DNA from 3 places in the Streptomyces sp. NPDC091412 genome. Region 1 is predicted to be linked to each of the others. Evidence: riboswitches for the same ligand, from Rfam matches in the RefSeq annotation. Region 1 holds a riboswitch; each other region holds the start of a gene.
The links. Region 1 has a riboswitch for cobalamin ahead of ACIQMV_RS08280 (CbtB-domain containing protein). Riboswitches for the same ligand answer to the same signal wherever they lie in the genome.
Positions count from the first base shown of each region.

Region 2: another riboswitch for cobalamin. It lies ahead of ACIQMV_RS15275 ((2Fe-2S) ferredoxin domain-containing protein); the one in region 1 lies ahead of ACIQMV_RS08280 (CbtB-domain containing protein).
Region 3: another riboswitch for cobalamin. It lies ahead of ACIQMV_RS35175 (cobalamin biosynthesis protein); the one in region 1 lies ahead of ACIQMV_RS08280 (CbtB-domain containing protein).

Region 1 covers NZ_JBIVTV010000003.1:90,388-92,641, forward strand. The annotation lists gene ACIQMV_RS08275 (aminotransferase class V-fold PLP-dependent enzyme) at 1-424, opposite strand, end outside; cobalamin riboswitch at 630-771, shown strand; gene ACIQMV_RS08280 (CbtB-domain containing protein) at 808-1,026, shown strand; gene ACIQMV_RS08285 (CbtA family protein) at 1,048-1,821, shown strand; gene ACIQMV_RS08290 (histidine phosphatase family protein) at 1,878-2,254, opposite strand, start outside.
Region 2 covers NZ_JBIVTV010000005.1:126,727-128,980, reverse strand. The annotation lists gene ACIQMV_RS15280 (maleylpyruvate isomerase N-terminal domain-containing protein) at 1-368, opposite strand, end outside; cobalamin riboswitch at 603-726, shown strand; gene ACIQMV_RS15275 ((2Fe-2S) ferredoxin domain-containing protein) at 787-1,185, shown strand; gene ACIQMV_RS15270 (cobalamin-binding protein) at 1,271-2,191, opposite strand; partial or broken gene ACIQMV_RS15265 (acyl-CoA dehydrogenase family protein) at 2,223-2,254, shown strand, end outside.
Region 3 covers NZ_JBIVTV010000025.1:52,094-54,347, forward strand. The annotation lists gene ACIQMV_RS35165 (anion permease) at 1-379, shown strand, start outside; gene ACIQMV_RS35170 (hypothetical protein) at 413-637, shown strand; cobalamin riboswitch at 980-1,117, shown strand; gene ACIQMV_RS35175 (cobalamin biosynthesis protein) at 1,217-2,158, shown strand; gene ACIQMV_RS35180 (cobyric acid synthase) at 2,155-2,254, shown strand, end outside.

The DNA of each region.
Region 1 (2,254 bases):
CGTCGGTCAGCACGGAGCGGACCAGATCGGGGGTGACTCCGGAGCCGGGTACGGGGTCGATCCAGCGCGGCGTGGCCCGGCCCAGGTCCGCGGAGCGGCGCCACGGGTAGTGGTTGGCGGGGAAGTCGGAGCGTGGCGCGAGGACCACGCCCTCCCTGATGCCGAGCGCGGCGTGGAACAGACCGGTGGACGCGTTCGGGAGGAGCACCGTGTGCCGGGCGTCGGTGCCGGCGAGGCGGGCGGCCGTGTCCCGCGCCGTCTCCTCCGCGCGCATCAGGGCGTCCACGGTGGTGTGGTCGGCGCGGGCGGACGCCTCCAGGGCGCGCGCGGTGGCGGTGACGGCGTCGCGGGAGGGCGGCCCGAAGCGTGCGAAGTCCAGGTACCCGGCGGGTGTGTCGAAGTGGGCGGCGTACGACGTGAGCACGGGGCTCGTCCCTCCGGGGTGATGCGTGCGGATCGAGTGGCGCGGCGGGCGGTGGAGCAGAGCTCGCTCGCGCATCCTGCCACAGCGCCGGAGCGTCCGATTCACGGCCGCCGGGGCCCCGCCGCCCTGATGGTGAGGTGATCCGTGAGCAGGTGGAGGCGGCCCGGTGGAGAAGATCACGTCCGGGGTCGCGGTCTTGGCCGGGCGCGCGGCACGCGATACCGTCTGTGCGATATCGACGACGGCACGACGGAAGCCGGTGGGAATCCGGCACGGTCGCGCCACTGTATGCGAACGCCCTCGGGGTGTTCGTGAGTCAGACCCGTGGCTGTCGTCCTGTGCACCACCGAGATGGGACGCGAACTCCCAGAGGAGGTTCTGCCATGGCGCAGACCGTCGCTCAGCCGACCGCCACCCCCGCCGTTCCCGCCACGCTGCCGCTGAAGGCGATAGCTCCCTGGGCGGTCTTCTTCGGCGTTCTCATGCTGGTCCTGCTCTACTTCGTCGGCGCCGAGCAGGGCGCCACCTCCGTGTTCAGCGGCACGGACGTCCACGAGTGGGTGCACGACGCCCGCCACCTGCTCGGCTTCCCCTGCCACTGAGGCGAGGGTCACCGCACGCTCATGAACTCCGCAACCGTAAGAAACCTCCTGGTACGGGGCATGCTCGCCGGCCTTGCCGCCGGCGTGCTCGCCCTGGTCGTCGCCTACTTCCTCGGGGAGCCGTTCGTCGACAAGGCGATCGGCCTCGAGGAGGTGCACGCACATTCCCATTCCCACTCCCACTCCCATGACGAGGTGGAAGTCGTCTCCCGTTCCCTCCAGTCCACGGCCGGTCTCGCCACCGGCGTCCTGGTCTACGGGGTCGCCTTCGGCGGCATCGCCGCGCTCGCCTTCTGCTTCGCGCTGGGCCGCGTGGGCCGCTTCTCCCCGCGGGCGACCGCGCTGCTGCTGTCCGGCTGCGCGCTGCTGGCGGTGTACGTCGTGCCGTTCCTGAAGTACCCGGCCAACCCGCCCGCGGTCGGCCAGGGGGACACCATCGGCAAGCGCACGACCCTGTACTTCCTGATGATGCTGCTCAGCGTCCTCCTCGCGATCGCCGCCACCATCCTGGGCAAGCGCCTCGCGCCCGCGCTGGGCACGTGGTACGCGACGGTGGCCGCGGTGGCCGCCTTCGCCCTGGTGATCGGTCTGGCGTACGCCTTCCTGCCCACCGTCAACGAGGTGCCGGCGGACTTCCCGGCCACCCTGCTGTGGCGGTTCCGGCTCTCCGCCCTGGCCACGCAGGCCGTCCTGTGGGGCGGATTCGGGCTGCTCTTCGGCGAGTTGGCCGGGCGACTGCTGAATCCCCGGCCGGCGACGGCCACGACCGGGCGCGCGGTTCCGGCCGCGCACTGACCCCTTCGGCACACGACAGGGCCCTTCGGAACCGTCCGGGGGCCCTCTCGCGTTCCTCAGGGCGCCGCCAGCGGCTGTCCGAGCCGCAGATTCCAGCGGCCGGCCCGTCCACTGAACTCCGTTGCCGTCAACGGAGGTACGTCCAGCCGCCAGAAGCCGGACGCGGGCAGGCCCAGTACATGGACGACCGCGGCCCGTACGACCTCCGGCTCGACCACCGCGAGCGTACGGCCGTCGGTGTCCCGTGCGCTGTCCAGCCAGTGCCCGACCCGCTCGCACACGTCCCGCACCGACTCCCCGCCGTGCGGCGCGCAGTCGGGGTCGGCGAGCCAGCGGCCCACCGCCTCCGGCTCGGCGGCCATCACCTCCTCCAGGGTCCGGCCCCGCCAGCGGCCCGCGTCCAGACCGGCCAACTCCCCTACTTTCACGCCGT
Region 2 (2,254 bases), on a different contig from region 1:
GCGAAGAAGGGGACCTTCACGGAACGGCCGGTCCACATCACCTCGGTGTCCGGGGAGAGGTCCTGCGCGGCGGCCGCGGCGATCTCGGTGAGCTGTTCACAGTTGGTCATGAACGCCGCCCAGAGCTCGGCGTCCGACATCCGCCGGTAGGGAGCCTCGCGCTCGAAGCTCCTGGTCGCCACCGGTGTGCCCGCGAGGAACGCTCGCAGTACCCGGGCCAGTTCCTCGGCGTTCCCCGTCTGGTGGGCCAGGACGTCACGCACCGTCCACGCCTCGCACCACGTGCCGTCGTCGGGCCTTCGGCCCTGTACGGCGTGGACGAAGGGAGCCAGCTCGGGCAGCGTGTCGTCGACCTTGGACGGGATCACGGGCCATGGGTATCCCGGTCGAGCCGTCCGTCAAACCGGCGAGCGTCCGATCGGAGGCATGACGCCCCGCCGCGAGCCGACATGCCCTCGCTGCGGATGGCCCCTGTGCTCGAACCGCGTCGGCGGACGCCGCACGGTCTGGTGCCCGCAGTGCCAGCAATGAGCGAAGTGACCGTTGTCCAGTGAGCGAACGGCAATGGGATGATGGTCGGCGACATAAGGCGACGGCGGTCCGAGGAAGCCGGTGTGAATCCGGCGCGGTCCCGCCACTGTGACCGGTGAGCGAGTTCCGGAAGGCCACTGCCCCCGCCCGGGGTGGGAAGGCGGGACGAGTGACGACCCGGGAGCCAGGAGACTCACGCGGTCGCCTCCTCGATCGACACCGGGGCGGATCTCCCCGGGAGGGGAGTGGTGCGACGTGCCCGAAAAGCCGACGGACGAGGCGCCGGACGGTGCCGTGGCGGGGAGCGGTTCGGTGCCGTGCCGGGTCGTCGTGTGCCGGGACTGCTGCTGCGGCAGCCCCAAGGTGACCGGGGTCGATCACGCGGCGCAGACCGCGCGGCTGCGTGCGGAGGTGCCGGTGCGCATCTCCGACTGCCTCGACGTGTGCGAGCAGGCGAACGTCATCGTGGTCCAGCCGTCCGCCGCGGGCCGGACCGCCGGTGCGCGACCGGTCTGGCTCGGGCTCGTCAACGACGAGGACGCGACCGAGGACATCGTCGCCTGGGTACGCGCCGGCGGCCCGGGAGTGGCTCCCCTGCCGGACATCCTCGACCTTTACGCCATCACGCCGCCACGGCGTCCCACGGACTCCTGAGGCCCGCACGGGCGGGGAGGGCCGCACGGGCGGGGAGGGCCGCACACGCAGGGAGGCCCGCACGGGCGAGGAGGCCGACCCATCGTCACCGGCCGGGGAACGGACGGGCCTCGGCCGGTGTGACCGACTCGCCGGCCGATACGCCGTGCAGGATCTGGGCGAGCACCTCCGCCCCGCGTACCACCCGTGGCCCCGGCCGGTTGAAGTAGGACGGTCCGTCCAGTACCCAGACGCGGCCGGACCGAACGGCGGGCAGATCCGTCCAGCCGGGCAGCCTGGTGAGCAACTCGGCTTCCCGCAGGGTGCGTTCAGGCGGGAAGCCGCACGGCAGGACGAGGACCACGTCCGGCTGTGCGACGCGTACCGCCTCCCAGGTCACCGGCTTGGTGTGCTCGCCGGGCGCGCCGAGGAGGGGCTCGCCCCCGGCGGTGGTGATCTGCTCGGGCACCCAGTGTCCGGCGGGCCACAGAGGGTCGAGCCACTCGATCGCCACGACCCGGGGCCGGCCGAGGCCGGCGACCGCGCCGCGGACCCGGTCGAGGCGGTCCCGCAGCTCGGCCCGGCGCCGCAGTGCGCGCTCACGGACGCCGAGCAGGTCGCCGACGGTGACCAGGCAGTCCAGTACGTCGTCGAGCGTGCGCGGCTCCAGGCTGAGGACCCGGGTGCCGGCGTCGAGCAGCCGCACGGTCCGGCTGACCTTCTCGTACGACACCGCGCACACGTCGCACAGGTCCTGGGTGAGCACCACGTCGGGGTGCAGGGCGGCCAGAGCCTCGGTGTCCAGGGTGTACAGCGACGAGCCGGAGTGCGCCGAGCCGCCGACGGCGTCGGAGATCTCCCGGCTGGTGAGCGCGTCCTGGTCCAGGTCGGTCCTGGTCACCACGGGCACCGAGGCGACCTCGCACGGCGGCCAGTCGCACTCGTGGGTGCGGCCGGCCAACTGCTCCGACAGCCCGAGTTCGGCGACGATGTCGGTCGCGGCGGGCAGCAGGGAGACGATGCGCATACCTCGACTGTAGGAGGCTCCAGGACCGCGGACCGGCACCGGGTACTCCGTCGCCGAGCGGGC
Region 3 (2,254 bases), on a different contig from region 1:
CAAGGGCGGCGTGGTCCGCTGGTCCACCGCGACCCGCATGGCCGTCGCCTGGGCCCTCACGCTGCCCGCCGCGGCCCTGGTCGCGGCCGGCGCGGAGGCGGTGACGCGCCTCGGCCACTGGGGCACCTGGCTCGTCGCCGCGTTCCTGGTGGCCTCCAGCGCCGTGATCTGGAAGATCTCCCGCCGCGAGGTCGTCGACCACACCAACGTCAACGAGACCGAGGAGCCGGCCGGCGTGGTCACCCAGGCCATCGCCGCCGTCACCCCGCCCCCGGCCTCCCCGGTGACCGAGCAGCTCACGGCCACGATCCCCGCCCAGGCCTCCGCGCCCGTCGGTGATCCCGCGTCCGTGGCGACCCCGCCGGCCGCCGCCGTCTGAGCCCGCGCCACAGGCAGAAGGAAGAGAAACACCATGAAGATCGACTGGGTGGCCCTCGGCTCCGTCTTCGGCGTCAGCCTCGGCGTCGCGGTGGGCCTCGTGGCCCTGTTCACCCTCGGCATCGCCGGTCTCTCCCGCCGCGAGCGGGCCGTCGCCGAGGGCCACGGCGGCGGAAGCCTCGCGGTCACCGGCGCCTACGCCTGCTTCGCCGCGTGCGCCGCCGCCGTGGCCTACGGGATCTACCTGATCGTGGCCTAGGGCCTCTCGTTTGGATCATGCCGGGCTCGCGGGCCCTGGTGCCGCGCCTCGCCGCGTTGTCGTCGGTTGGCAGGGCTCCGCCCTGCCGCCCTCCTCCGCCTTGCGATGCATGGCACCAGACCCCGCTCCCTGATCCGGCCTGATCCAAACGAAAGACCCTAGCCCTGGCCCAGCCCGGCGCGGGACCCGGACAACCGGGTCCCGCCCCTCACGTCACCCGCCCTTCGCGGACCGTCCCCACGACGGCCCGGGAAGGGCGGGTCTTCTGGTTCCCGGCGCCCGCGGTGTGGGCCTCATCTCAGTACCCCTGCGCAGGTCAACGGCAGGTTGACGGGTGTTCGCGGTGCGTGGTGGACTGCCGGAGCCAAGTACGGCGGCAGGAGAGGAAGTCCGGTGCGAATCCGGCGCGGTCCCGCCACTGTGACCGGGGAAGAACTTCCCCGGGAGCCAGGAACTCTCGCCGCCGGTCTCGTCGAACCAGGGCGTGGACACCCTGAGTGAGGACACATATCGCCATGCGCGGCTGCCGAACAAGGTTCACCACCGTCTGTCCGACCGACCGCACGACCGGCTGACCCGATGGGTGCCGATCGCGACTTCGCGTACGGCGCCGCCGCCGGCCTCCTCGGTGACCTGCTCCTCGGCGATCCACGCCGCGGGCACCCCGTCGCCGTGTTCGGACGGGCCGCGGGTGCCGTGGAACGCGCGCTGTGGCGGGACCACCGCGGCTGGGGCGCCCTGCACACCGCCGTGTGCGTGGGCGGTGTCCTGGGGTCGGCCGCACTGGCCGCGTCCGCCGCGCGTTCCTCGCGTACCGCGTCCGTCGCGCTGACCGCCGCCGCCACCTGGGCCGTCGTCGGCGGGACCTCCCTCGCCCGTGAGGCGCGGGAGATCGGGCGCGCGCTGGACGCCGGGGACGTCGAGGGCGCCCGGGCGCGGCTGCCGCATCTGTGCGGGCGCGATCCGCAGGCGCTGGACGCCGACGGGATCGCCCGGGCCGTCGTCGAGTCCGTCGCCGAGAACACCTCCGACGCGGTGGTGGGCGCGCTGGTGTGGGGCGCCGCCGCCGGTGTGCCGGGCCTCCTCGGCTTCCGCGCGGTCAACACCCTGGACGCCATGGTCGGGCACAAGTCCCCCCGGTACCGCCGCTACGGCTGGGCCTCGGCCCGGCTCGACGACCTCGCCGGATGGCCGGGGGCACGGCTCACCGCCGCCCTGGCGGCCGTCGCGGGCGACGACCCGCGCGGTGCCGTACGGGCCTGGCGCGCCGACGCCGGCCGGCACCCGAGCCCCAACGCCGGTCCGGTGGAAGCCGCGTTCGCGGGGGCGCTCGGGGTGCGGCTGGGCGGCACGCTCTCGTACGCCGGGCGCGTGGAGCACCGCCCGGAGCTCAACGGCACCGGACGAGCCGTCCGGCCGGGTGACATCGGGCGCGCGGTACGGCTCTCCCGCCGCGTGGGCTGGCTCGCGCTCGGCGTGTGCGCGGGCGTACGGCTGCTGAAGAGAGGACGGACGTCATGAGTGGCGGTCTGCTCGTCGCCGGCACCACCTCCGACGCCGGGAAGAGCGTCGTCACCGCCGGGATCTGCCGGTGGCTGGTGCGCCAGGGCGTGAAGG